Regions from separate parts of the Mycolicibacterium tokaiense genome, predicted to be linked through region 1. Evidence: predicted binding sites of a transcription regulator. Region 1 holds the regulator's gene; each other region holds the start of a gene.
What was found. Region 1 encodes LexA, which represses DNA repair genes until DNA is damaged. Its sites were predicted from a motif close to CGAACANNTGTTCG; they were not measured.
Positions count from the first base shown of each region.

Region 2: G6N58_RS16845 (error-prone DNA polymerase) is a predicted target of LexA. The motif match lies at 6,726-6,739, and genes of this name have one in related genera.
Region 3: G6N58_RS03920 (HNH endonuclease signature motif containing protein) is a predicted target of LexA. The motif match lies at 6,755-6,768, and genes of this name have one in related genera.

Region 1 is NZ_AP022600.1:4,265,068-4,275,284, reverse strand. It holds gene sthA (Si-specific NAD(P)(+) transhydrogenase) at 1-1,287, shown strand, start outside; gene G6N58_RS20850 (proteasome assembly chaperone family protein) at 1,465-2,460, shown strand; gene G6N58_RS20845 (alpha/beta fold hydrolase) at 2,583-3,605, shown strand; gene G6N58_RS20840 (PhzF family protein) at 3,661-4,365, shown strand; gene nrdR (transcriptional regulator NrdR) at 4,370-4,834, opposite strand; gene G6N58_RS20830 (LysM peptidoglycan-binding domain-containing protein) at 4,947-5,426, opposite strand; gene lexA (transcriptional repressor LexA) at 5,722-6,423, shown strand; gene G6N58_RS20820 (sunset domain-containing protein) at 6,457-8,850, opposite strand; gene G6N58_RS20815 (acyl-CoA dehydrogenase family protein) at 9,028-10,191, opposite strand.
Region 2 is NZ_AP022600.1:3,445,372-3,455,588, forward strand. It holds gene G6N58_RS16810 (histidine phosphatase family protein) at 1-225, opposite strand, end outside; gene G6N58_RS16815 (acyl-CoA thioesterase) at 226-1,095, opposite strand; gene G6N58_RS16820 (MaoC/PaaZ C-terminal domain-containing protein) at 1,171-2,040, shown strand; gene G6N58_RS16825 (universal stress protein) at 2,082-2,957, shown strand; gene G6N58_RS16830 (APC family permease) at 2,954-4,450, shown strand; gene G6N58_RS16835 (GNAT family N-acetyltransferase) at 4,495-5,667, shown strand; gene G6N58_RS16840 (Acg family FMN-binding oxidoreductase) at 5,658-6,644, opposite strand; gene G6N58_RS16845 (error-prone DNA polymerase) at 6,790-10,047, shown strand; gene G6N58_RS16850 (TIGR03667 family PPOX class F420-dependent oxidoreductase) at 10,058-10,217, opposite strand, start outside.
Region 3 is NZ_AP022600.1:814,399-824,615, forward strand. It holds gene G6N58_RS03890 (dihydroxy-acid dehydratase) at 1-175, shown strand, start outside; gene G6N58_RS03895 (CocE/NonD family hydrolase) at 177-1,844, opposite strand; gene G6N58_RS03900 (APC family permease) at 1,841-3,301, opposite strand; gene G6N58_RS03905 (cytochrome P450) at 3,590-4,795, shown strand; gene G6N58_RS03910 (ferredoxin) at 4,792-4,983, shown strand; gene G6N58_RS03915 (IS110 family RNA-guided transposase) at 5,128-6,414, opposite strand; gene G6N58_RS03920 (HNH endonuclease signature motif containing protein) at 6,773-8,149, shown strand; gene G6N58_RS03925 (hypothetical protein) at 8,200-8,862, opposite strand; gene G6N58_RS03930 (PaaI family thioesterase) at 8,946-9,563, opposite strand; gene G6N58_RS03935 (adenylosuccinate synthase) at 9,560-10,217, opposite strand, start outside.

The DNA.
Region 1 (10,217 bases):
GTGTGCGTCAACACCGGCACCATCCCGTCGAAGACGCTGCGCGAGGCCGTCGTCTACCTCACCGGCATGAGCCAGCGCGAACTGTACGGCGCCAGTTACCGGGTCAAGGAGAAGATCACCCCCGCCGATCTGCTGGCCCGCACCCAGCACGTGATCGGCAAGGAGATCGATGTGGTGCGCAACCAGTTGATGCGCAACCGGATCGAGCTGTACACCGGGCACGCCCGCTTCGTCGACCCGCACACCATCAGCGTCGAGGATCCCTCTCGAGCTGAACGCGTCACGGTCAGCGGCCACCACGTCGTCATCGCCACGGGCACGAAGCCGGCCCGGCCGGCCGGTGTGGAGTTCGACGAGCAACGGGTGCTCGACTCCGACGGCATCCTGGATCTGAAGTTCATTCCGACGTCGATGGTGGTGGTGGGTGCCGGTGTCATCGGCATCGAGTACGCGTCGATGTTCGCGGCCCTGGGCACCAAGGTCACCGTGGTCGAAAAGCGCGCCAACATGCTGGAGTTCTGCGACCCCGAGATCATCGAAGCGCTGAAATTCCACTTACGCGACCTGGCTGTCACCTTCCGATTCGGCGAGGAGGTGACAGCGGTGGACGTCGGCGCCTCCGGCACGGTCACCACGCTGGCCAGCGGCAAGCAGATCCCCGCCGAGACGGTGATGTACTCCGCGGGCCGCCAGGGCCAGACCGACCATCTGGACCTCGACAACGCCGGCCTGGAGGCCGACAACCGCGGCCGGATTTTCGTCGACGACAACTATCAGACCAAGGTCGACCACATCTACGCCGTCGGCGATGTCATCGGTTTCCCGGCTCTGGCGGCCACCTCGATGGACCAGGGCCGGCTGGCTGCCTACCACGCGTTCGACGAACCCGCCCACGCCATGACCGAGCTCCAGCCCATCGGGATCTACTCCATTCCCGAGGTCTCCTACGTCGGCGCCACCGAGGTGGACCTGACCAAGGACGCCATTCCGTACGAGGTCGGTGTCTCCCGTTATCGCGAACTGGCCCGCGGCCAGATCGCCGGCGACTCCTACGGCATGCTGAAACTGCTGGTCTCCACCGAGGACCTCACGCTGCTGGGTGTCCACATCTTCGGCACCAACGCCACCGAGATGGTGCACATCGGCCAGGCCGTGATGGGCTGCGGCGGCACCGTCGAGTACCTCGTCGACGCGGTCTTCAACTATCCGACGTTCTCGGAGGCCTACAAGGTCGCGGCGCTGGATGTGATGAACAAGCTGCGGGCCCTGCACGAATTCCGGCGCTGACACCTGTCTGCTGCGGCCCGGCCTGGGTACTCCTGTGTACGCGCAGGAATGCCGGCCGCCCCACCCGACGTTCGATGTGACGGCGGGGCTGCCGCCACGCAGACGCGGGGCTGAGAGAAAATGGGCGGGACACGACGTACACCGCGTGTCCTGCGCAGCACGAGGAGGCGAGAACAGATGGCTCACACCGACGATCCCGGACAGGACTCGGACCGCGCCTACCGGCCGGAGGAGAGCGGAATGTACGAGCTGGAATTCCCGGCTCCTCAACTGTCGTCTGCCGACGGCCGCGGACCGGTGCTGGTGCACGCCCTCGAAGGCTTCTCCGATGCCGGGCACGCCATCAAACTGGCCGCCGACCACCTGCGTGAGTCGCTGGACACCGAACTGGTGGCGTCTTTCGCCATCGACGAGTTGCTGGACTACCGGTCACGGCGACCTCTGATGACGTTCAAGACCGACCACTTCACCCACTACGAGACCCCCGAGCTGAACCTCTACGCCCTGCACGACAGCGTGGGCACCCCGTTCCTGCTGCTCGCCGGCCTGGAGCCCGACCTGAAGTGGGAGCGGTTCATCACCGCGGTGCGGTTGCTGGCCGAGCGTCTCGGGGTGCGCCGGACCATCGGGTTGGGCGCCATCCCCATGGCGGTGCCCCACACCCGCCCGGTCACGATGACCGCGCACGCCAACAACAAGGAACTCATCGCCGATCACACGCCGTGGGTGGGCGAGGTGCAGGTTCCGGGCAGCGTCTCCAATCTGCTGGAGTACCGGCTGGCCCAGCACGGCCACGAGGTCATGGGATTCACCGTGCACGTGCCGCACTACCTGGCGCAGACCGCCTACCCCGAAGCCGCGAAGGCGCTGGTCGAGCAGGTGGCGAAGTCCAGCTCGCTGCAGCTTCCCACCGAACGCCTGACCGAAGCCGCCGCGGAGATCCGCATCAAGATCGACGAGCAGGTCGAGGGCAGCAGCGAGGTCGCCCAGGTGGTGACCGCGCTCGAGCGACAGTACGATGCATTCGTCGACGCACAGGAGAACCGCTCTCTGCTCGCCAGGGACGAGGACCTCCCCAGCGGCGATGAACTCGGAGCGGAGTTCGAGCGTTTCCTGGCCCAACAGGCCGGTGACCCGTCTGCGGACCCGTTTGGAGACGACGAGAACAGCTGAGTCGCCGGTGCGGGTCAGCTGACGGTATCCGCCTCGGTACCGCCGCCACGGGGCCCGACGACGAAGTTGGCGTACATGACCCACTCTCCAGTTCGGTGCCCGGGCCGTGATTCGGTGACCGTATGAGCGAGCGCAAACCCAACCTGCGGTCCGTCCGCGAGGTCACCCCGACGCTCGACTTCCGCACCATCCACGGCTACCGGCGGGCGTTCCGCATCGCCGGTTCCGGCCCGGCGCTGCTGCTGATCCACGGTATCGGCGACAACTCGACCACCTGGGCCAGCGTGCAGGCCAAGCTGGCGCAGCGGTTCACCGTGATCGCCCCGGACCTGCTGGGTCACGGGCAGTCAGACAAACCGCGCGCCGACTATTCGGTGGCCGCCTACGCCAACGGGATGCGCGACCTGCTGGGTGTGCTGGACATCGAGAGGGTGACCGTCGTGGGGCACTCCCTCGGTGGCGGCGTGGCCATGCAGTTCGCCTACCAGTTCCCGCAATTGGTGGAACGCCTGATTCTGGTGGGGGCAGGCGGTGTCACCCACGACGTCAACATTGCCCTGCGGGCGGCGTCCCTGCCGTTGGGCGGGGAAGCGCTGGCGCTGCTGCGGTTGCCTCTGGTGCTGCCCGCTGTGCAGGTGGCGGGCAAGGTGGCCGGCAGCCTGCTCGGGAACACCTCCCTGGGCCGTGAGCTGCCCCATGTGCTGCGCATCCTGCGGGACCTGCCCGAACCGACCGCCTCATCGGCGTTCACCCGGACCTTGCGCGCCGTGGTCGACTGGCGTGGCCAGGTGGTGACCATGCTGGACCGGTGTTACCTCACCGAAAGTGTTCCGGTGCAACTGATCTGGGGCGACCGCGATGTGGTGATCCCGGTCAGTCACGCACGGATGGCACACGCCGCGATGCCCGGCTCTGAGTTGGAGATCTTTGCCGGGTCAGGCCACTTTCCGTTCCACGACGACCCCGATCGTTTCGTCGAGGTGGTGCAGCGCTTCATCGACACCACCGAACCCGCCGAATACGACCAGGCTGCGCTACGCCAGCTGCTGCGCGACGGGGTGCGCGAGCGCTCCATCTCCGGCACCGTCGATACCAGGGTGGCCGTACTGGACGCGATGGGGCACGACGAGCGCAGCGCCACCTGACACCGTCGGCGGACTCGCTGAAAACACCCCCGCCTGCGCCACGTAGAGTCGGTACATGGGTATCGACGTGACTGTGCTGCGGGTGTTCACCGACGCTGCGGGCAATTACGGAAACCCCCTGGGAGTAGCGCTCGCCGATGCCGTACCCCCGGGGCAACGCCAGCAGCTGGCCAACGAATTGGGTTACAGCGAAACAATATTCGTCGATCCGCCGAAGGCGGACAGCAGTTCCGCCCACGTCCGGATCTACACGCCGGTCACCGAACTGCCCTTTGCCGGCCACCCGACCGTGGGCGCGGCGTGGTGGCTGCGCGAGCAGGGCACCGCGGTGCACACCCTGCAGGTGCCGGCCGGGGTGGTGCAGGTGACCTACGGTGTCGACACTGACGACGGGCTGACCGGAATCAGCGCTCGCGCCGAATGGGCACCTGAGTTCCTCATCCACCAGCTCGCGTCAGTCGAGGCGTTGGCCGACGCCGACCCCGCGGACTACTCCGATGACGTGGAGCACTATCTGTGGACATGGATCGACGAAGATGCCGGGGCGTTGAGGTCGCGAATGTTCGCCAACAACTTGGGAATCGCCGAGGACGAGGCCACCGGCGCTGCCGCGGTGCGGATCACCGAACATCTGAGCCGCGACCTGGACATCACGCAGGGCAAGGGATCTCAGATCCGAACCCGCTGGTCCCCCACCGGCTGGGTGCAGGTCGCAGGACGCGTGGTCGACGATGGCCCTCGCACGGTGCACCTGCCCTGACCGGTCAGCCGGACGCGGACACCCGGCGGTGCTCGCGCAGAGCGCGGATCTCCTGCTCGAAATCATCCGCCGACGAGAACGAGCGGTACACCGACGCGAATCGTAGGTAAGCAACCTCATCGAGGTCCCGCAGTGGGCCGAGGATGGCCAGACCGACCTCGTTGCTGGGAACCTCGGGCGACCCCGCCGCCCTGATGGTGTCCTCGACCTGCTGCGCCAACAGATTCAGGGCGTCGTCGTCGACCTGACGGCCCTGGCACGCCCGGCGCACTCCGCGCATCACCTTCTCGCGGGAGAAGGGCTCGGTGACACCGCTGCGCTTGACCACCGCCAGCACCGCCGTCTCGACGGTGGTGAACCGGCGTCCGCACTCCGGGCACGAGCGGCGCCTCCGAATGGCTTGACCCTCATCGGTTTCGCGGGAATCCACCACACGCGAATCCGGATGCCGGCAGAAAGGACAGTGCATTACCGCTCCTTCGCCGTATTCGACACGTGTTACCCCCGCCTCAGAGAGTACCTGCGCCGCGCACGCGCCAGCCACCGCCATGGCAGTGGCCGCAGCCATCAGACCCATGGTCTCAGCCGACGGGGGCGATCAGCGTCTGCCCGGCGTTCACCGCTGCGCCCTCGAGGCGGTTGAGCTCACGGATCTGCTGCACCGTCTCACCGATGGGGGCCTCCGGCGCGATGCGGGCGGCCACAGTCTGCAATGTCTCCCCGGACTGCACCTGCACGACGGCCAACTTGGCCGGCGCCGGTGCCGAGCCACCCTGGATGGCCTGGCCGAACTCCGCCACCGCACCTAGCCACACCGTGATCATGGCGGCCAGCAGAGCCAGACCGACCGTGGTGACCGGCGTGATGGCGCGGGCGCGGCGGTGTGGCGCCCGCGAGACGCGCACCCCGGTGCCGCGCTGCCGCAGCGCAGCACCGGACGGGCGGATCTCGGCAGGGCGCCGACGGGCCTGCTCACCGGCGGGGCGGTACCGCAGCGTGGTGGGATCACCGACGGGAGCGGGCTGGGGCAGACGCGGGGGCAGGGTCGAGGTGATGGTCATGGCGGATCCTTTCGAATGTGGGACGTGATGACGTGAGCGGCCGGGACGGGTGTGACGAGGGCGGTCGAGCTGGTCCATGTTCGCTCCTGTGTTCGAATTTACTCGATCACACGTTCGAAGGAAAAGCCTGAATCCGAACATGTGATCGATCTGTTGCCGAACGATAAACCGGCCCACCGACAAAAAAGTTCGCCTCATCCGCCTCAGCAGTCACGCCGGGATGCACGGCAGCGATCGGCGACACGCCTCGAACACATGTTTGATTCTGGTGGCTCTGGCGATTACATTCGGTGCCATGGGTGACAGCACGGACACAGGCTCAGACGCGCAGGACGGCTGGCGCGGCACTTCTCCAGACCCGTCGTTGACCGAACGGCAACGCACCATCCTCGAGGTCATCCGCACCTCGGTGACCACCAGGGGTTATCCCCCCAGCATCCGCGAGATCGGCGATGCGGTCGGTCTGACGTCCACCTCCTCGGTGGCGCATCAGCTGCGCACCCTGGAGCGCAAGGGCTACCTGCGGCGCGACCCCAACCGGCCCCGCGCCGTCGACGTCCGGGGAGCCGACGATGCGGCGGCGGCGGTCGTCACCGATGTGGCGGGTTCGGATGCGCTGCCGGAGCCCACGTTCGTCCCGGTGCTCGGCCGCATCGCCGCAGGTGGTCCCATCCTGGCCGAACAGGCCGTGGAGGACGTCTTCCCGCTCCCCCGCGAACTCGTGGGTGAGGGCTCGCTGTTTTTGCTCAAGGTCGTCGGCGAGTCGATGGTGGACGCTGCCATCTGCGACGGTGACTGGGTGGTGGTCCGACAACAGAACGTGGCCGACAACGGCGATATCGTCGCAGCGATGATCGACGGTGAAGCCACGGTGAAGACCTTCAAACGCACCAGCGGTCAGGTGTGGCTGATGCCCCACAACCCCGCGTTCGACCCGATTCCGGGCAACGATGCCGCGATCCTGGGCAAAGTCGTCACGGTCATCCGCAAGATCTGACCCGGCCTCGGCCGGGTCAGATCTTGCGGCCGATCACTCCGCTTTGGTGAACCCGTTGGCCTCGGCCAATTCCTCGCTGGCGAACCATATCTCGGCCACCGTCACCTCGTAGGAGTCCGAGCCTGGTGGGTGATAAGTACCGGTGCGCATGCTGCCTTTGACGGGATAGCCCTCGGGCGCCTCGTCGGGATCCTCCAGCGGAAGATGGATGGCCGGGGGTGCCGACGAGAAGCCCGTGGGGGAGGCCGCACCTGCGCCCAGTTCCTCGGGCTGCGCGTAATCCTGAGGGTCGTAGGCGGATTCGGCGCCGTGGTCCGATTCCGAATGGTCGTACCCCGGATGGCCGTAGTGCTCCGGCTGCGGGGTCTCCTCGACGGGCTCGGTGTAGTCGGACTCCGGGTAATCCGGGTAATCGGTCTGCCCATGGTCGTACTGCTGGTGCTCGCTCTGCTCATGGTCTCCGCCATAGGCCCGCGGATCGTGCTCGGCCAGGGGCCCGTCGGCAGGCGGTGGCGGGGCGCCGTACACCGGTGCGAACAACGAGTTCGACGCCGGCGGTTCGTAATCCGCGTCGGTCAACCACGGCGGCCGGGAGTCCTCGGCGGGCACGGCGGCGTGCCGGCCGGAGGGTGCGTCGGGATCGGACTGCACCCGGGTGGGCGCGGTATCCACATCGTCGGGATCCTGCTCGTCCACCTCGGCGTCGAGGTCGTCACCTTCGTGGGCGCCGTGATGGGTGAACAGCGCCGGCCCGCTCACCGGTTCAGCGCCGGATTCCGACGGGACGTCAGCGCCGGACCAGGGCGTCGCACCGGGCTCGCGTTTGGCCCAGGGCGGCTGCGCGGCGAGATACGCGGTGTCGTCGGAATCGTGGTCCGCGGGAGTCGACGGACCGCTGGTCTGCGCCGATGGTGCCGTGGCCCACAGGCCCCGGTCCGCGTCGTCGCGCGTGTCCCCCGAATCGGCGAGGCCACCCCGCTCGAACTCGCTCCGCTCGAACTCAGTCGGCTCGAACTCGCTCCGGTCATCACCGGGCATCGGACCGTAGCCACCCGTCTGATCAACCGCGGGGCCACCGGCGCCGCGGCGTCGCGCCACCAGGAAGCCGGCCAGCGCCAGCACCAACACCACCGCCACCCCGAGAATCGCCCACGGGTACCAGTTCTGCCCGCCGGACTCGGCGTCGGATTCGTCCTGCGCCGACGGCTGCGCCGAGGTGGCGCTGGGCGCGGGCTGCTGCGCCAACTCGAGACCCGAGAGCCGCTCGGCCAGCTCCGGGGGCTGGGTGCTGAACGTGTTGTTCGAGCTGTTGTAGGTGACCTGGCCACCGCTGAAGTTCTGCGTGATGGTGTCGTCGCCGGTCTGATCGGCGATCGGTACACCCAGATCACCGCCGCTGCCACCGAGTTCGTCCCACGCTGCTTTCATCGGGCCCCGGACGATCACCGCACCGTGTTCAGGTGTCCATACGATGGCCGGTTCGCCCTCGGCGCCGAACGTGCTGACGCGGCTGCCCGGGATGTCACCGTCGGCTTCGTTGGTGACGGGAAAACCGAGCTCCCCGGTGGGCCCGCCCGCCTCTTCGTACTTCTCCAGGATGGTGCCGCTGACGATGTGCGCGCCGGTGTCGGGCGAGTAGAAGATCTTGCCGCCGTTGAAGTCCTGGCCGGCCCCGCCGTCGCCCACTGCGTACTGGTCGCCGGTCTTGGCGCCCAACTGCCCGGTGGGGCCACCGGCCACCCGCCAGGCCACGTTGATCGCGCTGGTGGCGTCGTCGGGCAGCGGCAGATCCGCGAGCTGTCCGGCGAGTTCGGGCGGTGTGGTGGTGAACGTCTTGGCGGCGGTGTCGTAACTGATCTGTCCGCCGGCGAAGGTCTGGGAAATCGTTTCGCCGCTGTACGTTTCATCGCCGGTCGGGACACCGAGGGGCCCGGACGAGCCGCCCAGGCGGTCCCAGGCCGCGTTGATGATCCCGCGCACCACCCATGCCCCCGTCGCGGGGGTCCAGAAGATCACCGCACCCTCGGGCGAGTCGAACGTGACGTTGCGGCTCTCCGGCGCGCGGCCGGGACCCTCGTCGATGTTGGGGAAGCCCAGGCCGCTGTCGGCGGGCCCCCCGACGGCGCGGTACTTGTCCAGGATGGCGCCGAACATGGACCGGGCCCCGGTGCCCGGCGAGAAGAAGATCGCGCCGCTGGCGAAGTCCTGTCCGAAGCCCGCACCCGCCGGGTACACCCCGCCCACCTTGGGACCCAGCGGTGAGGTGTCGCCGCCGGCGGCCACCCAGGCCGCATCGATGGCGGCGACAGCATCTCCTTGAGGGTCGGCGTGCGCGACCGGAGCCGACGGCACCACGAAGGCAACTGCGGTACACATCACCGCCAGAACTCCGAAGGCCCATCGCAATGGGTTCCGCTGCGTTCTCATGCCCACTCCCCGCGTTTACCGGCCGGTGCCCGAAAAGCCAATTCCGTCAACTCACGGACAATAGCCGAGCACAATATGGCCATATCGCCGTCATTTCGACGACAATACCCACCTCATACCGAATTCACGTGCAGGCCGGATGCGTTTTGCGCGCATGATGTTGTGCTATTGGGGGGCTCAGACCCCGAGACTGCGACCCACGATCTCTTTCATGATCTCGGTGGTCCCGCCGTAGATGGTCTGCACGCGTGCATCGAGAAATGCGCGCGCGACGGTGTATTCACGCATGTAGCCGTAACCGCCGTGCAATTGCAGGCACCGGTCGACCAGACGCACCTGCGCTTCGGTGGTCCACCACTTGGCCATGGCGGCCTGTTCGGCGGTCAACTTCTCATCGAGGTGGAGCCGGATGAACTCGTCGACCATGATCCGCACCGCGGTGGCCTCGGTGGCCAGCTCGGCCAGGGTGAACCGGCTGTTCTGGAAGCTGCCGATCGGTTTGCCGAAAGCCTTGCGCTCCTTGGTGTATTGAATGGTCTCGTCGAGCACCGCCTCCATCGCTGCGGCTGCCATGACGGCGATGTTGAGCCGCTCCTGCGGCAGGTTCTGCATCAAATAGATGAAACCCATGCCCTCGTCGCCGAGGAGATTCTCCGCGGGCACTTTCACATCGGTGAACGACAGTTCCGCGGTGTCCTGGGCATCCAGGCCGATCTTGTCGAGGTGACGCCCGCGCTCGAAGCCTTCCATCCCCCGCTCGACAACCAGCAGCGAGAAGCCCTGCGCACCCTTGTCGGGGTCGGTCTGCGCGACGACGATCACCAGGTCGGAGTGAATACCGTTGGTGATGAACGTCTTCGAGCCGTTGAGCACCCAGCTGCCGTCGTCCTGCTTGACCGCGCGGGTCTTGATGCCCTGCAGGTCGCTGCCCGTGCCGGGTTCGGTCATGGCGATCGCGGTGATCAGCTCGCCGCTGCAGAAACCCGGCAGCCAGCGCTGACGCTGCTCCTCGGTGGCCAGGCGCAGCAGGTAGGGCGCCACCACGTCGTTGTGCAGCCCGAAACCGATCCCGCTGTAGCGCCCCGCCGTGGTCTCCTCGGTCAGGATGCAGTTGTAGCGGAAGTCGTCGTTGCCGCCGCCGCCGTACTCCTCGGGCACGGCCATGCCCAGGAAGCCTTGCTTGCCGGCCTCCAGCCACACGTTGCGGTCGACGATCTTGTCCTTCTCCCACTTCTCGTGGTGCGGGGCGACGTGGCGCTCCAGGAAGGAACGGTAGGACTCGCGGAACAGTTCGTGCTCCGGCTCGAACAGCGTGCGCTGGTACTTGACGGCACTACCCATGATGAGACCTCCGGGGATTTCGACAA
Region 2 (10,217 bases), 820 kb from region 1:
GAAGTCCTTGCCGCGCAGTTCATCTGCCACCTGCTGGCCCTGCTGCTCCCCTTCTCCGGTGATGCCGGGCCCCGGCACCGTGGTGTCGATGACGCCGTCGGCGTTGGCCTGGGACTGGGCATGGCGGACGAAGGTGACGGTGATCGATTCCGGCGGCGCGGGATCGGAGCCGCAGCCGCTGAGCAGCACGGTCAGAGCCAGTAATGGTGCGACAAACCTGGGCATCTAGCGCCGCCTTCCCAGATAACCTTCCTGCGTCACCGTACAGACCAGTTCGCCACTGCGGTTGTAGATCAGCCCAGATGCCAGACCCCGCCCGCCGATGGCGCTGGGCGCGCGCTGGTCGTAGAGCAGCCAGTCGGAGAAGTCGACCGGCCGGTGAAACCACATCGTGTGGTCCAGCGACGCCATGGTTTCCATCGACTGCCAGGTCTTGCCCACCCCGACCTGTACCGGATCCAGGATCGTCCAGTCGCTGACGTATCCCAGCAGACACTGGGCCAGCATGGGGTCGGTCAGCAGCGCGCGCGGCGGTGCGGACTCCACCCGGAACCACACCCGGCACACCGCTTCCTCGGGTACGCCGGCGTCCACCGCCACCCGCGGCGGCGGGTCGATGTAGCGCATCTCGAACAGCTTCAGCCGGGCCAGTTCGGCGTAGCCCTCGTCGATGTAGGGCGCCAGCTGCTCGTCCAGGGTGGGCAGCGCTTCCGGCGGCGTGACCAGCGGCATGGGCTGCTGGTAGTCGTCGCCGGCGATGGGTTCGATGAACGACGCCATGGCTTCCATCACCACCACGTCCCCCTGGACGGTGGTGACCCGGCGGGTGGAGAAGGTGCGTCCCTCCCGCAGTGAGGTCACCTCGTAGCGCAGCGGCACCGCGGGGTTGCCCGGCCGCAGGAACGACGCGTGCAGGCTGTGCAGCAGCCGTCCGCTCACCGTGCGCGCCGCTGCGGCCATGGCCTGGGCCACCACCTGCCCGCCGAACACCCGTACGCGGGGGACGTCGTCGACGGGCTGCGCGCCCCGATAACTGGCTCCACCCAGATCCTGGACGTCGAACAGGTCCAGAACATCCTGCAATGATTGCGGCACGTATCTATAGAGCCACGTGCCCGCCCGGGCCGCTCACCCGGGTCAGTAAGGTCGGGGAAACTGCAAAGGAGCCCCATGGCGATCGACCCGACGGCCATCGGCGCGAAGGCCGACCCGTACACCTTCACCTGGACCGACCGCGACACCATGCTCTACGCCCTCGGCGTCGGCTGCGGCACCGCGGATCTCGCGTTCACCACCGAGAACAGCCACGACACTGCCCAGCAGGTGCTGCCCACCTATGCGGTGATCGCCTGCATCGGGTTCCCCGCCCTCGGCAAGATCGGCGAGTTCAACTTCGGGATGCTGCTGCACGGCTCCCAGCAGATCCGGCTGACCAAGCCCCTGCCGGCGGCGGGCCGGCTGGTGGTGGAATCCGAGGTCGCCGACCTGCAGGACAAGGGCGAGGGCAAGAACGCCATCGTGATGTTGCGCGCCCGCGGCAGCGACCCCGCGACCGACGAGGTGGTGGTGGAGACCCTGGCCACCTTCGTCATCCGTGGTGCCGGTGGCTTCGGAGGCGAACCCGGTACCCGCCCGCAGGCGCCGGAAGTGCCGCAGCGCGAGGCGGATTCACGCACCGCGATGCCCACCCGGGAGGACCAGGCGCTGATCTACCGGCTCTCCGGGGACCGCAACCCTCTGCACAGCGACCCGTGGTTCGCCCAGAACCTCGCCGGTTTCCCCAAGCCGATCCTGCACGGGCTGTGCACCTACGGGTTCGCCGGGCGGGCCCTGGTGGCCGATCTGGGCGGCGGTGACGCTGCCCGCATCACCGACATGTCGGCCCGGTTCACCTCGCCGGTGTTCCCCGGGGAGACGCTCACCACGTCGATCTGGCGCACCGGGCCCGGGCAGGCGGTGTTCACCACCGAGGCCGCCCAGCCCGACGGTTCCGGCGCCCGGCTGGTCCTCGAAGACGGGGTGGCCGCCTTCCAGGCCTGAATCGCCCGTCCAGGAGCCTTTCATCCGGCAGGATGAGCCGCATGAGGCTCATCGTCGGGTACCTGGCCACTCCGAGCGGCGACGACGGTCTGGCGCTGGGGGTGCGGCTGGCCCGCACCCTGGGCGCTGCGCTGGACCTGTGCATGGTGCTGCCCCACGACCGTCTCGGCACGGTGGGCGGCTTCGACCAGTTCCTGGCCGACCAGGCCCAGCAGTGGCTGGACGAGGCCGCCGCCACGGTGCCCGACGACATCGAGGTGGCCACCCATGTCAGCTTCGGTGAATCGTTCGCCGAAGGGCTGATCGAGGAATCGGCCCGCTTGGGCGCCGAGGCGATCGTCGTCGGCGCCGCCGGGGACGGTCTGATCGGGCGCTACTCGGTCGGCTCGGTTACCGGCGAGCTGCTGCACTCGTCGCCGGTGCCGCTGGCGCTGGCGCCGCGCGGCACCCGGCATTCCACGGCGCAGCGGGTCCGGGAGGTCACCTGCGCGTTGGGCCGCCGCCAGGGCGCCGACCTGTTGCTGGCCACCGCGGTACGCGCCAGTGCGGCGGCGGGCACTCCGCTGCGCCTGGTGTCGCTGGTGGCGCTGGACCCGGCGTTCGGCACCCTCCGCGACGATGCGGAGTCGACCCGAGACCGGGCGATCGCCCATGCGCGCCAGACCCTGGATGCCGCCAAAGCCGAATTGCCCGAAGGATTTCCGGTGGAGTCCACGATTGTCGACGGGCCGTCGGTGGAGGCGGCGGTCAACAAGCTCGACTGGCATGACGGTGACCTGATCATGGTCGGGTCCAGCCGGCTGAGTGCGCCGCGGCGGCTGTTCCTGGGGTCGACGGCGGCCAAGATGTTGCGCGTCCTGGAGGTCCCCATGGTTGTGGTGCCCCGCGAGCAACTGGGCGAGGAGGACCTGCCGTGACCGATCAGGCCACCGACGGCCGCAGCGCCAAGGGGCTGGCCGCAGGCAAGGTCGGCACCTTCTCCGGCGCCGTGCTCGGGATCTCCTCGGTGGCGCCGGGGTACACGCTGACCGCCAGCATCGGGCTGATCGTGGCCGCGGTGGGACTGAAGATGCCCGCGATCTTCATCGCCGGCTTCATCCCGATGTTTTTGACCGCCTACGCCTACCGCGAACTCAACTCCCGCACGCCGGACTGCGGTGCGTCGTTCACGTGGTCCACCAAGGCATTCGGGCCCTACGTCGGCTGGATGTGCGGTTGGGGCATGGTGATCGCCACCATCATCGTGCTGTCCAATCTCGCGGCCATCGCCGTGGAGTTCTTCTACCTGTTCATCGCCAAGTTGGTGAACCAGCCGTCCATCGCCGACCTGGCCTACAACACCGCCGTCAACATCGTCAGCACCCTCGCGTTCCTGGGTCTGGCCACGCTCATCGCGAGCCGGGGCATCACCACCAGCGAGCGGGTGCAGTACGTGCTGGTGGGTTTTCAGATGGTGGTGCTGGTGGCGTTCGCCGTCGTGGCGATCACCCACGTGGGTGCCGGTGACGCCCCCGCCGGTCTGAGTTTCGACCTGGACTGGTTCAATCCGTTCACCGGACTGGCCATGGGCGCGTTCGTCATCGGGGTGACCGGCTCGATCTTCGCCTTCTGGGGCTGGGACACCTGCCTGACGTTGGGGGAGGAGTCCAAGGACCCCACCAAGGTGCCCGGGCGGGCCGGATTGCTCTGTGTCACCTCGATTCTGCTCACGTACCTGCTGGTGTCCGTGGCGGTGATGATGTACGCCGGCATCGGGACCGACGGTCTGGGGCTGGGCAACGAGGACAACGCCGCCAACGTCTTCGGTGCCCTGGCCGATCCGGTGCTGGGCCCCGCCGGCGGCCTGGTGCTCTACCTGGCGGTCTTCGCCTCGTCGGTGGCCAGCCTGCAGACCACGTTCCTGCCCGCCGCCCGCGCCATGCTGGCGATGGGGGCCTACGGGGCGTTCCCGGCGAAGTTCGCGGAGGTCAGCCCCCGGTTCCTCACCCCGTCGTTCAGCACCGCCGTGGCCGGGATCGTCACCGGCACCTTCTACACCGTGGTGAGCCTGCTCTCGGAGTCGGTGTTGCTGGATACCATTGCCGCGCTGGGCATCATGATCTGCTGGTACTACGGCATCACGGCCTTCGCCTGTGTCTGGTATTTCCGTCGCGAGCTGTTCTCCAGCGTGCACAACCTCGTCTTCAAGTTCCTGTTCCCGCTGCTGGGCGGCATCATCCTGGCGGCGGTGTTCGTGATCTCGGTCAAGGAGAGCATGAACCCCGACAACGGCAGCGGTGCATCGCTGGGCGGCATCGGGCTGGTGTTCTTCCTGGGCTTCGGGTTGCTGGCGCTCGGTGCGGTGTTGATGGGGGTGATGCGCACCCGCAGCCCGGCCTTCTTCCGGGGCCAGACCATCAGCCGCGACTGAAAATCGGTTGGGTCGGGCGACGCTGCTGTGGCACTGTGGACGCAATGACCACATGGGCGGTACGGTCGGCGACCGACGACGATCAGCAGGCGATGTCACGCCTGGCGGCAACAGGTTTCGGTGTCTACATGGCGCCGGAGAGCAAGCGGCCGTGGCGGGTGATGGTGGCCGACGGTGGTTCGGTGGTGGTGTCCGACGGCCCCGAGATCGTGGGCATGGCCTGTTACCTGGACATGGAGCTCACGGTGCCGGGTGGGGTCACCCTGCCCATCGCCGGCGTCTCGGCGGTTGTGGTGTCCCCGACCCACCGCCGCCGCGGCATCCTGCGGGCCATGGTGACCGACCTGCACCGGCGCATCGAGGCCACCGGTGCGCCCATCGCCGCCCTGACGGCCAGTGAAGGCGGGATCTACGGTCGCTTCGGATACGGCCCGGCCACCATCGAGCGCTCCATGGTGGTGCAGCGGCGACTGGCCGAGTTCCACGCCGACGCCCCCGACGACGGCCGGGTGCGCCTGGTGGCTCCGGCGCAGCACCGCGACCAACTCATGGAGATCTACGACCGCTGGCGCCGCCGCACACCGGGCGGGCTGGCGTGCCCACAGGTGCTCTGGGATGACGTGCTGGCCGACCGGGACAGCGACCGCGACGGTGGCAGCGCCTGGTTCGCGCTGCTACATCCCGACGGCTACGCGCTGTACCGGGTGCGCCACGGCGACAAGGCCGTGGTGCGCACCGGGGTCACCGCCGTCACCCCGCAGGCGCACGCGGCGTTGTGGCGGACGCTGCTCGGGCTCGACCTGATCGACGAGGTGCAGATCGACACCCACCCGGCCGATCCGCTGCCCTACCTGCTGGCGGATTCGCGGCGGGTGCAGACCACCTCGATGGTGGACGCACTGTGGCTGCGCATCATGGACATCCCGGCGGCCCTGCAGGCCCGCACCTACCCCGCTGACGCGCACCTGGTGCTCGAGGTGGGTGACGGCCGGTTCGCGCTCGACATCTCAGGTGGCCGGGCCACGTGTGTCCCGACCGACGCCCCGGCGGATCTGCACCTGGATCTCGACGTGCTCGGCAGCATCTATCTGGGCACCCACTCGGCGCGGGATCTGGCTGCGGCCAACCGGATTCGCAGTGCGTCAGATGAGGCGCTGTACATGGCCGACGCGGCCTTCCGCAGTACGGTGCCCGCGCAGATGGGGTTTCACTTCTGACGCTGCACCCGCAGGATGTCCGACAGGGCGCGCCGCGGTGTCGGCGTCGGGGGCGCGGTCAGACCGGCGGCGCGACCCACCCGGACCAACACCTGCGGCACGCCGCTGCGGCCGATCAGCTCGGCGACCACCGCGCGAGCCGCAGGCAACTCGGTCACGTGCGACACCGTGCACGTGGCCAGCCCGGCGGCGGTGCATTCCAGCAGCACCGTCGACAGCGCCTCCCCGCAGGACAGGGCGTCGGCTCTGGTGTCCTCCGGAGTCGAGAGCACCAGAACCGCCGCCTCGTCGGCGCTGACGTCGGTGTGTGAGGCGTGGACGCCGGCCGGGAAGTTCCGGTTGACGGGCACCCGGTCATTGTCGATGACGCCGTTCAACAGGTCGGGCGGAATGCCCTGGTCCAGGTCGAAAGGTGCGGTCCACCAGTCGAGTTCGGCAACGTAGCCCGCGTCCTGGCGCCGCATCGCCTCGGTGAGCGCGGATGCCTCGAAGAGGTCGGGCAGCAGCGGCTCCGGCAGCACGGCCAACCGGGTGTCGGTGTCGTCCAGCAGATGGGTGAGCACGGGAACCAGCAGGTTCAGGTCGTCCGGGGCGCGCATCGGCAGCCGGTCGGTACGGCGCTGCGTGATGGCGGCGGCCCGGGCGCGGGTGGCCGCGGAGACGAAACCTGCCGGCCAGAACTCGACGGTGACCAGGTGCTCGGGGCGGTTGGGGTCGGGGAACCGGTCGACGAACGTCTGCCATCCGGCCGCGGCGGCCGCCACCCGCAGGTGGTCTAGGGCGGCGCCGCAGCTGATCAGCGCCTGGCGCGCGCCGTGGTCGGTGTTGCGCACCAGCCGGCTGTGGTCCAGGTGTAGCTGCAGGGTGTTGCCGTCGAGCACCCATAACCAGGGTTGGCTGTTGTGCAGGGACGGTGCCCGGCCTGCGAGTTCGACGGCTGTGCTGATCAGATCGGTGCTCACCGCCGTGTTGCCCATGGCGCCATCTTCGGCCCACGCGGGGTGGGCGCCCAAGACCGCTTGGTCACCGGGGGCGGGGACCAAAGGCCTCTCGTCAGTCGAACATCAGTTCGATACACTCGGGTACGTGGACAAGTTCCTGGGGCCGCCCACCTGGGGTGAGATGCAGCGGGTGCTCAACAGCAAACCCCGCCGCGCCGGGCTGCCCATGAAGGAGCCGGTGGGTGACGGCGGGGACAGCCCCGCCTGGTCGCGCAAGCGGGAAGCGTTCGAACCGGCAGGGGAGCGGCGGATCCGTTCCCGGGTGCCGTATGCCGAACTGCACACCCACTCGGCCTACAGTTTCCTCGACGGCGCCAGCACCCCGGAGGAACTCGTCGAGGAGGCCGCGCGGCTGGACCTGCGGGCCATCGCACTGACCGATCACGACGGTCTCTACGGCGTGGTGCGTTTCGCCGAAGCGGCTCAGGAACTGGACATCAGCACCGTCTTCGGGGCCGAACTGTCTCTGGGCGACGGGTCCCGTACCGAGGTCCCAGACCCGCCGGGGCCACATCTGCTGGTGCTGGCGCGCGGAGCGGAGGGCTACCGCCGGCTGTCGCGCCAGATCTCGGCGGCGCATCTGGCCGGCGGGGAGAAGGGCAAGCCGCGCTACGACTACGACGCGGTCACCGCCGCCGCCGGTGGGCACTGGCACATCCTCACCGGCTGTCGTAAAGGCCATGTCCGCCAAGCCCTTTCCGCCGGTGGGCCCGACGCCGCGGAGAAGGCCCTGGCCGACCTGGTGGACCGCTTCGGCGCTGACCGGGTGAGCATCGAGCTCAGCGGTCACGGCGGCCCGCTCGACGACGAACGTAATGCGGTGCTGGCCGCGCTCGCGCCGAAGTTCGGGGTCGGTGTGGTCGCCACCACCGGTGCCCACTTCGCCGCTCCTCAGCGTGGCCGGCTGGCCATGGCGATGGGGGCGATCCGCGCCCGCCAGTCCCTGGACCAGGCGGCCGGCTGGCTGGCACCACTGGGTGGCGCGCATCTGCGTTCGGGTGAGGAGATGGCCCGGATGTTCGGCCAGTTCCCGCACGCGGTCACCGCTGCAGCAGAGCTGGGGGAACAGTGCGCGTTCGGGTTGCAGCTCATCGCCCCGCAGCTACCGCCGTTCGACGTACCGACCGGGCACACCGAGGGCAGTTACCTGCGCGAGCTGACCATGCGCGGCGCCGCCCGCCGTTACGGTCCGCGCGACGGTGCTCCGCAGGCCTACGCACAGCTCGAGCGTGAGCTCGACATCATCTCCCGGCTGAACTTCCCGGGGTACTTCCTGGTGGTCAACGACATCACCCAGTTCTGCCGGGACCACAAGATCCTCTGCCAGGGCCGGGGTTCGGCGGCCAACTCCGCGGTGTGTTACGCCCTCGGGGTCACCCACGTCGACCCGATCGCCAACGAGCTGCTCTTCGAACGCTTCCTGTCCCCGGCGCGTGACGGGCCACCGGACATCGACATCGACATCGAATCCGACCTGCGGGAAGAGGCCATCCAGTACGTCTACACCAAGTACGGCCGCGACTATGCCGCCCAGGTGGCCAACGTCATCACCTACCGGGGTCGCAGTGCCGTCCGCGACATGGCCCGGGCGCTGGGGTTCTCGCAGGGCCAGCAGGATGCGTGGAGCAAGCAGATCGGCCAGTGGGGTGACCTCGCCGAGAGTCAGCACGTCGACGGCATCCCCGAACCGGTGATCGACCTGGCGTGTGAGATCAAGAACCTGCCGCGGCACATGGGCATCCATTCCGGTGGGATGGTGATCTGCGACCGGCCCATCGCCGACGTGTGCCCGGTGGAGTGGGCGCGCATGGAGAACCGCAGCGTGCTGCAGTGGGACAAAGACGACTGCGCGGCAATCGGATTGGTGAAGTTCGACATGCTGGGCCTGGGCATGCTCTCGGCGCTGCACTACGCCATCGACCTGCTGGCCGAGCACAAGGGGCTGGAGGTGGACCTGGCCATGCTCGACCTGTCCGAGCCCGCGGTGTACGAGATGCTGCAGAAGGCGGATTCGGTGGGCGTGTTCCAGGTGGAGTCGCGGGCGCAGATGGCCACGCTGCCGCGGCTCAAGCCCCGGGTGTTCTACGACCTGGTGGTCGAAGTCGCGCTGATCCGTCCCGGGCCCATCCAGGGCAACTCGGTGCACCCGTACATCAGCAGACGCAACGGTCTCGAACCCGTGGTGTACGACCACCCGTCGATGGAGCCGGCGCTGCGCAAAACCCTTGGCGTGCCGCTGTTCCAGGAGCAGCTGATGCAGCTGGCGGTGGACTGCGCGGGATTCACCGCCGCCGAAGCCGACCAGCTGCGCCGGGCGATGGGCTCCAAGCGCTCCACCGAGAAGATGCGCCGGCTCCGGGCCCGGTTCTACGAGGGCATGCACCACACCCACGGCATCACCGGCGACGTGGCCGACCGGATCTACGAGAAGCTGGAAGCCTTCGCCAATTTCGGTTTCCCGGAAAGCCATTCGCTCAGCTTCGCGTCGCTGGTGTTCTATTCGTCATGGATCAAACTGCACCACCCGGCGGCGTTCTGTGCGGCGCTGCTGCGGGCCCAGCCCATGGGCTTCTACTCACCGCAGACGCTGGTGGCCGACGCCCGCCGCCACGGGGTGCTGGTGCACGGCCCGGACGCCAACGCCAGCCTGGCCCACCCCACCCTGGAGAACGCCGGACTGGAAGTGCGCCTCGGCCTCGGCGACGTCCGCCACATCGGTGCCGAGCTGGCCCAGCGCATCGTCGACGAGCGAGATGCCCACGGCGCCTTCCGTTCTCTGCTGGATCTCACCGGCCGGGTCCAGCTCAGCGTGCCGCAGACCGAAGCCCTGGCCACCGCGGGCGCGCTGGGCTGCTTCGGCATCACCCGCCGCGAGGGACTGTGGGCGGCGGGCGCAGCAGCCGCCGAGCGTCCCGACCGGCTGCCGGGGGTGGGCTCGTCGTCGCATGTGCCCACCCTGCCCGGCATGAGCGATGTGGAACTGGCCGCCTCCGACGTCTGGGCCACCGGCGTCTCGCCGGACAGTTATCCCACCCAGTTCCTGCGCGCCGATCTCGACGCCAGGGGGGTGGTGCCTGCGTCCGGCCTGCAGGACGTGCCCGACGGCACCAGGGTCCTGGTGGCCGGAGCGGTGACCCATCGGCAACGGCCGGCCACCGCCCAGGGCGTGACGTTCATGAACCTCGAGGACGAGACCGGAATGGTGAACGTGGTGTGCTCGGTCGGTTTGTGGAGCAAACACCGCAAACTCGCGCAGACGGCGTCGGCGCTGGTGATCCGCGGAGTGGTGCAGAACGCCTCCGGCGCGGTGACCGTGGTCGCCGACAACATGGAGAAGCTGTCGATGCGGGTCAGTTCGAAATCCCGCGACTTCCGCTGACCAGCTGCGGTTAGCCCTCGGTGGGCGTGGTCCATACCTTGTCGATGCTGATCGCGAGGCGGGTGCTGTAGTCGCCCATCACCTCGGTCAGCCCCGCCTGCGCCGCGAGGGCTTCGTACTTGGCCCAGTAGGGGCCGTCGTCGCGGCAGTCGACGCCGTCGGCGTCGATC
Region 3 (10,217 bases), 3.5 Mb from region 1:
CACCCGCCAGGCGCCACCCCCGCGCCATCGACAGCGTCGTGGCTACGCGGCCATGTACGTCGACCGTGTCCTGCAGGCCGACCGGGGGTGCGATTTCGACTTTCTGGTCGGCCGCTCCGATCAGCCCGAGAACGAACCGGACGCCATCTTCGACGGCTGGGTGGGCGGCTGGTGAACTAGGGGTTCCTGGTGGGCAGCACGATCCACGACGGTCGGCTGCTGTCCACCGACAGGGTGGCCCGTTGCGGCCGGTGCCCTTCCGGCGACGGGCACCGGTCCCACCGGGGGAACGAACTGTTGGCCACATCCACCCGGATCCGATGTCCCGCAGCAAAAACCATGCTGGTGGACCACAGGTCCACCTCGTGTGGACCGGGGCCGGCCGCGTCGCGAACGCGGAGCACACCGTCGCAGATGTTGACGGAAAGCCCGTCCGGATGCACATCGCAGATCCGGACCACCCAGTCCACGCTCGACGCCGAACTGCTCGCGTGCAGGTGCGCACGCAGGCGACCGCCCACCTCGAGGTCGGCGGTCAGCACGTCCGAGGTGAAGGACACCACGTCCGGCCGAGACTCATTGCCTCGCTGATCAATTGGACCGGCAGAAAGCACCCCGGTCATGAAGGTGTTGCCGCCCACCGACGGCACCGGATCGGACAGATCGTAGCCGTAGGTCAGCGCCGCGACGCCCGGCTTCGGCGATTGCGGCGACAGCACGCCGTCACCGTGCAGGTACCACGACATCTCTCGCGCGTCGACCGGCGGCCACTGCGACTCGTTTCGCCACTGGTTGCGGCCCATCACGAAGATCCGCACCGGTGGATCGTCGTCGGGGTCCAGACCCTTCCCCCCGAGCTGACCGCGCAGCCAACCGAGCTGACTGTCGATCCACGTTCCGCCAGGATGGACAAACGGGCTCTCCCTGTTGGCCCGTATTCCGAAAGCCAGATCGCCCATCGCATCAGCGAAATTCGTGTGCGACCACGGCCCGACGAGCAGCCTGGTGTGATGACCGGCCGCCACCATCGCCTGGTGATTGTCCAACGTGCCCTGCAGGAAGATGTCGAACCAACCGCCGGTGTGGAAGCTCGGCACACCCGCCTGGGCCTGCCGTCCCGAGATGTCTGCCGGTTCGAAGTCGGCGCGGCCCCGGGCAGCGGTGCGCACGGTGCCCAGTTCGCGCACATCGTGACGCTCGATCAGCTCCAGGAGATCGTGGGTCGTGCTCCAGTATCCCTGCTGAGCAAGGTGATCGAGCTCGTCGATGATCGCTTCCAGCCTGGCGTATTCCGTTCCGGTCCCCGCGTAGCGCCGGTACACGTCATCGGCTCCGGTCAGCAGCGTCCACGGCAGCGCGAGCCCCACCTCCGCCGCCCCACCGCGGGAGTACAGCCCGTCGCTCGCGTCAGCCCAGGTCATCAGCGGCGCGATGGCGCGCAGCGACGGTGTGCCCGACAATGCGGCCTGCCACTGGGTGTTTCCGGAATAACTACCGCCGAACATCCCCACCTGACCGTTCGATCCCGGGAGCTGCGCAGCCCATTCGACGGAATCCGCGCCATCCTCGACGTCGGCGGTCAGCGGTGCCCAATCCCCGCCTGAGGCCCCACGGCCACGGACATCCTGGATCACCACCAGGAAGCCCGACCGGGCCGCTGTCACGGGGTCGAGACCCGACCAGGCGTTCTCGGAGTACGTGTTCTTGCCGTACGGCGTGCGCATCAGCAGCACCGGCCACGGTCCACCACCGACGGCGGGGGTGTAGACGTCGGCCACCAGTCTGACACCGTCCCGCATGATCGCCGGAACGTCGAAGTCGACGCTGACCGATGCCGCACTCACGCCGACTCCTTGGCCGTCAGGACCTGATCGAGCGATGCGTAGCGCTGCGGCGCGGAGACCCGCAGGCGCCAACCGTACGCGAGCCCGAGCAGCAGCGGCGCCAACAAGACCGACACCAGGGCGAGGCCCACGCTACCGCTGACTCCGAGCAGGACATCGAGGTTGCGCAGTGCCGCAACGATAATCGCTGTCAGTGCGGCGGTCGCCAGGGCCGGAGCGATCACCGTGTGCCACGGTCGGCGATCCACCCCTGTGCGGCGGAAGAAGGCGAAGATGGCCACCGACGCGATGGTCTGCGACAGGATCACCCCGATCGTGCCGATTCCCCCGATACCCGCGAAGAGCGTCACGATCGGGTCCAGATGCGCGACGGCCGCCACCACGATCACGGCCGCGACAATGCCCGACTGCACGGCGGACGCGACATACGGTGTCTGGCGCGACCTCAGCGTGCGTCCCAACGGCGACCACACGAGCTGTTGGCGTCCCAGGGAGAACAGATACCGGGACACGTTGTTGTGGAACGTCAGAATGGCGGCGAACATCGCCGTGACGATCAGGATCTGGAACACCGTCGCCACGTTGCCACCGATGAAGCGTCCGCTGACGTAAAAGAGGAAGTCACCACCCTGCTCCGCGGCAGCATCTTTCGCCACCGGCAGCCCCAGCGCATTCACCAGGATCCACGCGGTGACTGCGTAGAGCACGCCCATGAACACCACGGACAGATACGTCGCCCGCGGAATGGTGCGGCGGGGGTCCTTCGCCTCTTCCGAATAGATGGCCGTGCCCTCGAAGCCGATGAACGCGCACACTGCCAACAGGATCGAGATCCCGAACGCACCGGAGAACACAGCATGGGGTGCAAAGGGTTCTAGCGAGTAGGACGAGACCGACACGTCTCCCCGGAACAGGCTGAAGATCACCAACGTCGCGATCATGACCAGTTCGGCGGTCATGAACACACCCAGCCAGCGGGCACTCGAGTGGACCCCCTGGATGCCCAGCGCCGTGCACAGGATCAGTCCCAGCAGCGCCAGCAGCCACCACGACACGTCGATCCCGAAGTGCGAGCTGAGCAGCGAATTCAGGTAGAACCCGAAGCCGCCGAAGAGCGCTGCTTGAATGGCGATGTAGGAGAACATCGTCAGGAAGGCCGACCCGAGCCCGAGTTCCTTGCCCAGGCCCGCGGTCACGTAGGAATACAGCGCGCCCGCGTTCGCGATGTGCCTGCTCATGGCCACGTATCCAACCGCGAACACCAGCAGCGCCGCTGCTGCCAGCACGAAGGCACCCGCGGCTCCGATGCCGTTGCCCAGCCCGATGATGATCGGCAGCAGCCCGACCACGACCGTGAACGGCGACGCCGCCGCGATGACGTAGAAGAAGATGCTCGACACCCCAAGCACGTTCTTCTTCAGGGCGTCACGGGCGTCGCCCGCGCTCTCATCGACCATGTTCCCGCCTGACGTTGAATTTCACTCAATGACATTTGACTTCGTCTAGCGAAAACTCTAGGACGAGCGGGGTACGCGGTCAATGGACGATGCCGCTGCCGATGATCCGCCGTCATGCAATACGAGCCGAGCTGATCGAGCCGGCTCCACGTTCAGGTGAGCAACAATCGTGGTCCGGCGAAGCTCCTGTGGCCCACTCGGCGGGATTCCAGGATCCCGCCCTGGTCAACCGCCTGATCGACGATTCCCCAACGCAGAGCCAACAGCCCCGCGCGTACCGTCGACACCATGACCCAGGCACCCGCCTCACCACCGCTGCACATGCAGCGCGTCGGCTTCGACCCCATCCCCACCCTCGGCGAGATCCGGGAGGCCGAGGGCGTGCGCACCGTCGTCAACGCCTTTGGCATGCCGGTGTATCTGGTGACCCGCCACGACGACGTGAAGACGGTGCTCTCGGATCCGGAGAGGTTCTCCAACGAGCGACCCCCGGGGTTCTTCGTCCCCGGGGCTCCCGAGATGTCCGAGGAAGAGCAACGCGCAGCCCAGTCTGGCAACCTGCTGGGCCTGGACCCGCCCAGGCACACCCGGTTACGCCGCATGCTCACCGGCGAATTCACCGGCCGCCGGATGAAGCGCCTGGAGCCGAGGATCACCGACATCGTGAGCCAGCATCTGGATGCCATGGAAAAGTCCGGTTCACCACGTGATCTCGTGACCGACTTCGCGCTGCCCATCCCGTCACTGGTGATCTGCGAGTTGCTGGGTGTGCCCTACGACGACCGCGACGATTTCCAGCACCGCACCAGCCGCCAGCTCGACCTGTCGATCCCGATCGAGGAGCGCTTCGAGCTCCAGCGCGCCGGGCGCGCGTACATGCACGCGCTGGTGGCCGGCGCCCGTCGCTCCCCCGGCGACGACATGCTCGGAATGCTGGTGCGCGAGCACGGATCCGAGCTCACCGATGACGAGCTGGTGGGCATCTGCAACCTGCTCCTGGTGGCCGGCCATGAGACCACCTCCAACATGCTCAGCCTGGGCACGCTGGCGTTGCTGCGGCACCCGGATCAGCTGGCCCTGGTTCGTGACGACCCCGATGCGGTGGGTCCGGCGGTGGAGGAGCTGCTGCGCTGGCTGTCGATTGTACACTCCGGCATCCCGCGCATCACCACCACCGACGTCGAGATCGCGGGCGTGCAGATCCCCCGGCACCAATTGGTGTTCGTCTCGCTGCCGTCCGGCAACCGCGACCCGAGCTTCATCGACAACCCGGAGGTATTCGACATCCGCCGCGGCGCCATGGGACATCTGGCGTTCGGCCACGGTGTCCATCACTGCCTGGGTGCACCGCTGGCGCGTATGGAGATGAAGATTGCCTTTCCGGCTCTCCTGCAACGCTTCCCGACCCTGCGCCTCGACGAACCTTTCGACGACGTGGCGTTCCGGTCTTTCCACTTCATCTACGGGCTGCAGTCTCTTCAGGTGGCCTGGTGAGGGTGCGCGCCGACCGCGACGTCTGCATCGGCGCCGGGGTCTGTGTGATGAACAGCGAGGCGGTCTTTGATCAGGACGACGACGGCATCGTGGTACTGCTGGTCGACGAGGTACCCGCGGCCGAGCAGGGCAACGCGCGGAAAGCCGTGCAGCTCTGCCCCTCCGGAGCGCTCAGCATCGTCGAATGAACGGGCGTTGACACTGCACTGAGCGCGAAGAAGTGCGAGTGGCGCTCGCGGTGAGTGCAGTGTCGACGAGGTGCGAAAACCCCTGTGTCACTTGAGTATCGGGCGTAACATCACGCGAATTTTGAGTTCCTAAGCGATGTCAAGTCATGAGGCGGCTTCTAGACTGTGGTTGACGGGCCGGTGGATTGGAGCGCTTGGCGACTCCTGTTGTCCCCGGCCCGTCCTTCCTTTGAGTCGCTGTGTGCGGCGGGTGTCGGCGGCCTTGACTCGAATCTTCTGGTCGACGCGGTGGTGGGCGGTGACCAATTTTCGGCCTTCGTCAGCGTGGATGGGTCGGCCGTCGATATCCCGCATTTTGTAGGGCTGACCTGTGCGGAGGCAGGTGGCGATACGGGTCAGCAGTATGGTGGCGATGTGGCAGAGCGCTGAGTCATGATGACGCTCGGTTTGCATGAGCCGTTTGTACTTGGCGGCCAACTGGGGATCGGTCTTGCGGGCATGATCGGCGGCGGCGAAGAGCGCTTCCCGCAGCAGCGGATCGCCGGCCTTGGTCAATCCGGTCTGTTGATGGGTTTGCCCGGACTGGTTGAGCTTGGGAATCAGCCCGGAGTAGGCGCGGATGGCAGCTAACGAGTGGAATCGGTGGGGGTCCCCGAGACGGCCGGCGATGACGGCGCCAATGATCGGACCGACGCCGGGCGCGGAGGCGATGATGCCGTTGGGGTCGGCTTCGGCGTAGAGGTTGGCGGCTCGTTCATCGAGGTCGTCGATTTGTTCGGTCAACGCAAGGGCTTGTTCGGCTTCTACGGCGATATCGGCGGCCAACTCGGCGAAATCGATGCGCGCGTCGTCGCCAGAGCCCCACAGCTGCAACGATTCCCGAGCTGCAGCGAGGATCGCGGTGGCGTAGGTTTCACGCCAGGCGCCGCGGGAGTGGCGGATCAGGAATCGGGTCAGCCGTGCATGTCCGAGGCGGATCACTGTGTTGGGATCGGCGTAGCGGGCCAGCAGTTCTAGGGCGGTCTTGCCGAATCGGGCACTCAAGGCGTCGTACCAGGCCGGGCCGAGCAACTCCAGTTGGGCATCGAGGCGTTGAAAGACCGCGGTGCGGCGTTTGACGATGGATGATCGGATTTTGACGATCCGGCGCAGTGGCTCAGCCGGGCCGCCGCCGGTGTGATCGCGCAATCCTTCGGGGTGCAGGAGTGGCAGCCGGGCCAGCATTTTGGAGTCGAGGTGGTCGTTTTTGGCGTGTTTGGAGTAATAGGCTCGTAGATCGGCAGATTGCGTCGTGGGAACCATGGACACTCGTGCACCTCGGTGGCGGAACCACGATGCCAACGGCGCCCAGGCGTTGCGGGTGGGTTCCATGATGATGCGTACGGTGTCGCGCTTCTTTAGTCCGCAAGCGGTCCAGAGCTTCGAGTTCATCGGGGCGAGTGAAGAATCGCCGACCTGTCCAGACGAAGGTCCCGTCAGGGCGCGCCAGGGACGCTTGATGAGCAGCCCTGCAGGCGACATCAATGCCTAGGATCAGTTCCATGCCATGTCCTTTCGATCAAGTGGGTGGTTAACCTGCGATCGAGGCTGGCATAGCCCAGACATTCCATAAGCAGGAGTCCAACCATCAGTCGGCTCCAAGTTCCCGAACAGGGACACCAGAATCGCGCAGGTTGTGCCGCGACAGCCACTCAGAAATCAGGAATCCCAGAAGGTTCCAGTCGGTAGCCTGGCTGTCCGCGAGCACTCACTCAATCTAAATGTCGGTGCTCGCCCGTATGTTCGAGGCATGGGTTCCTCCGCTGTCGCCGATCGCGAGGCGATGCTGGCTGCCCTGGCGCAGATCGAAGAGCTGACCGCGCAGATGAATCGGTTGTCGATCGACGCGTTCTCCGATGCCGAGTTGTTGAATGTGCAGCAGCGTCGTGAAGCCGTGCACCGCGCCCAGCCGGTGTTCGATCATCGGGTGTATCAGCGGATCACCTCCCAGAGCGCACCGATCTCCCTGGGCGCCAAGAATTACGCGGCAGTGCTGTCGCAGCGGTTGCGGATTTCCAGCTCGGAGGCGCGCCGCCGGTTGGATGAGGCGGCGCTGTTCGGGCCGCGGACCTCGATCACCGGTGAACCGATGGCACCCTCCATGCCCACGTTCGCGCGCGGTCAGGCGCAGGGGTTGATCGGCGCCGAGCACATCAAGCATGTCCGGTGGTTCTTCCGTGAGCTGCCCGGCTTCGTGGACTTCCAGACCCGGGCCAACGCCGAAGAACAACTGGCCCAGCATGCCTGCGAACTCGGCCCCGAAGCGTTCCGGACAGCCGCAGCGCACATGCTCTATCTGCTGAACCAGGACGGGGAACTCTCCGATGAGGACCGCCAGGCCCTGGCCTACATCCGGGTCGGCAAGCAGCGCCCCGACGGGATGCGGCCCTTCGAAGGCTTGTTGACTCCGGAGGCGTGGGCCACCCTGGAGCCGCTGCTGGAGCGCAACGCCGCCCCGGGGATGTGCAACCCGGCTGACGAGCAACCCTGCCTCGACGGTGAGCCCACCGAAGAGCAGATACGCAACGACACCCGCACGGCCGGCAAACGGAACCACGACGCGCTACTGGCGTTGTGCCAGCGCATGCTCACCACGGCGACCGGCACCATCAACGGCCTGCCCGCCACCGTCGTCATCACCGCCAGCCTCACCGATCTGGAGAAAGGCACCGGCCACGGGCTGACCGCCGGCGGCACGAGGCTGCCCATCGCCGACGTGCTCAAGTTCGCTGCGCACTCGAGGCCCTGGCTGGCGCTGTTCGACGGCAAGGGCCTGCCCCTGCACCTGGGCCGGGCCCGCCGCACCGCGACCCTGGCCCAGCGCCTGATGCTGCTGGCCAAACACCGCGGCTGCACCATGCCCGGCTGCAGCGCGAGTGCCTACCGCTCCCAGGTGCATCACGCCAACCAAGACTGGAAGGACGGCGGGCGCACCGACATCGAGGACCTGACGTTGGCGTGCGGACCGAACAATCGCATGGTGGAGACCGCCGGCTGGACCACAAGGAACCGCCCCACAGACGGCGTCACCGAGTGGATACCGCCCCCACACCTCGACTGCGGGCAATCCCGCACCAACAACCTCCACCACCCGGAACGGATCATCGACCCCGGCGACGACCCATAGCAGATCGGGCCCAAAGTCGCTCGCCGACAGCGGAATTACCGCCCGACGGGTCAGTCGCCGTCGCGGTGCAGGTCGATCAGCCCGGCCTTGCTCAGCGCGAGCACGCTGACGATCAGCACCCAGACCGGGAACGCCAGCGTCAGCCACACCGTCACGTCACTGGCCACCAACAGCGTCAGCGCCACCACGTAGGTGAAGATCACCAGCCCCCGCGACACCAGGCCGGTCTTGAGCCAGATGGTGGCCAGCGACATCATGAACACCGCTGCCATTCGCAGGGCGTAGGTCTTCGACAGCGCGATCAGCAGTGCCTGACCGAACACGTGCACATCGGCTCCGTAGTCGGCGCTGCGGCTGGCCACCAGCGCCACCCCCACCGCAGACGACACGAAGATCATCGCGAGGAACAGCAGCCCACTGCCCAGGAAGACCGAGGCGAAGAACTTGTCCTCGAACCTGCCCAATCCGTCGCGCACCACTCCGATGAACCACAGGAAGCAGATGCCGGCGAACGGCATCAGCACCGCCGCCGCGCGCACCTTGCCCTCCGAACCCTCCACCCACTGCGCGCCCGGCTGGGCGCCTTCGGGAAGTGCGGTGTGGATCAGCGCGATCGCGACGCCGAACAGCACGGCGAACAACACGCCGGCCAGGCCAGCCGCGCGTGGGGTGGACAGCCGGCGCACATCGCGCTCGGGACGTTCGGTGGTCACGTGATCATGGTGCCGCCGAACTGCACGGGGTGCGGTATTTCAGGGCAAAACGCCGCACTGCCTGCAGTCTCGGCGCCGACCCGTCAGGGCTGGCCGGCGAGCAGACGCACCATCAACCCGTTGGCCTCGGCGAGCACATTGCCGTCGGGGTCGCGCAACTCGGCGTTGACGAACGCCTTGCGGCCGTCGGTCTCCCGGATCCAGCCGCGCGCGGTCAGCGTGGTGTCGATGGGCGTGACCTTGCGGTAGTCGACGTGCAGGAAGGCGGTGCGGCTGATCGGCCGGCCCGCGGCGTGGATCACCATGCCGAACACCGAATCGAACAGCAGCGGCAGCACCCCACCGTGGACGGCGTGGTTACCGCCCACGTGGAAACGGCTGAACTGCACGGTCAACTCGACACCCTCGGGCTCGAAGCTGCTGAGCCGAAACGGCGGCATCAACAGGCTGCCGCCGCCGGGCAGTTCGACGACCCGGTTGGCCGGGCCCACGCCCTCGGCGGCCTCGAAGGGGGCCAGCTGTTCCACCAGCGCCTCGACGCGATCAGCGGCGTCGTCCCACGTCGCACTGTCGGGGTCGGCGGACACCGCGAGGTCCTGCAGCCGTCGCATCGACGCCACGAAGCGGCCGAACCCGGGACCGGGCTGGGCGGGTTCGAAGATCGGGAACCCGCCGTGGCGGTCGTAGTCGGGGTCGGTCACGAAGCCAGGATGTCGCGGCGCACGATCGTCTGGTCGCGCCCCGGTCCCACGCCGATGCATGAAACATGGGCTCCGGCAAGCTCTTCCAGGCGCAGCACGTAGTCACGGGCCTTGGCAGGCAGATCGTCGAACTCGCGGGCTCCGGAGATGTCCTCCCACCAGCCGGGCATCTCTTCGTAGATCGGCTCGGCGCGCGCGATGTCGCTCTGGGTCATCGGCATCTCGTCGGTGCGCTTGCCGTCTATCGCGTAGCCCACACAGATGGGCACCGTCTCCAGGGACGACAACACGTCCAGCTTGGTCAGGAAGTAGTCGGTGATGCCGTTGACGCGGGTGGCGTAGCGGGCGATCACGGCGTCGAACCAGCCGCAGCGCCGGGGCCGGCCGGTGGTGACACCCACTTCGCCGCCGGTCTTGGCCAGGTACTGGCCGTACTGGTCGAACAGTTCGGTCGGGAACGGGCCCGAGCCCACCCGGGTGGTGTACGCCTTCAGAATGCCCAGCACCGTGGTGATCCGGGTGGGGCCGATGCCGGACCCGACGGCCGCACCACCCGAGGTCGGGTTGGATGACGTGACAAACGGATAGGTGCCGTGGTCGACGTCGAGCAGGGTGCCCTGGGAGCCCTCCAGCAGCACCGTCTCGCCGTTTTCC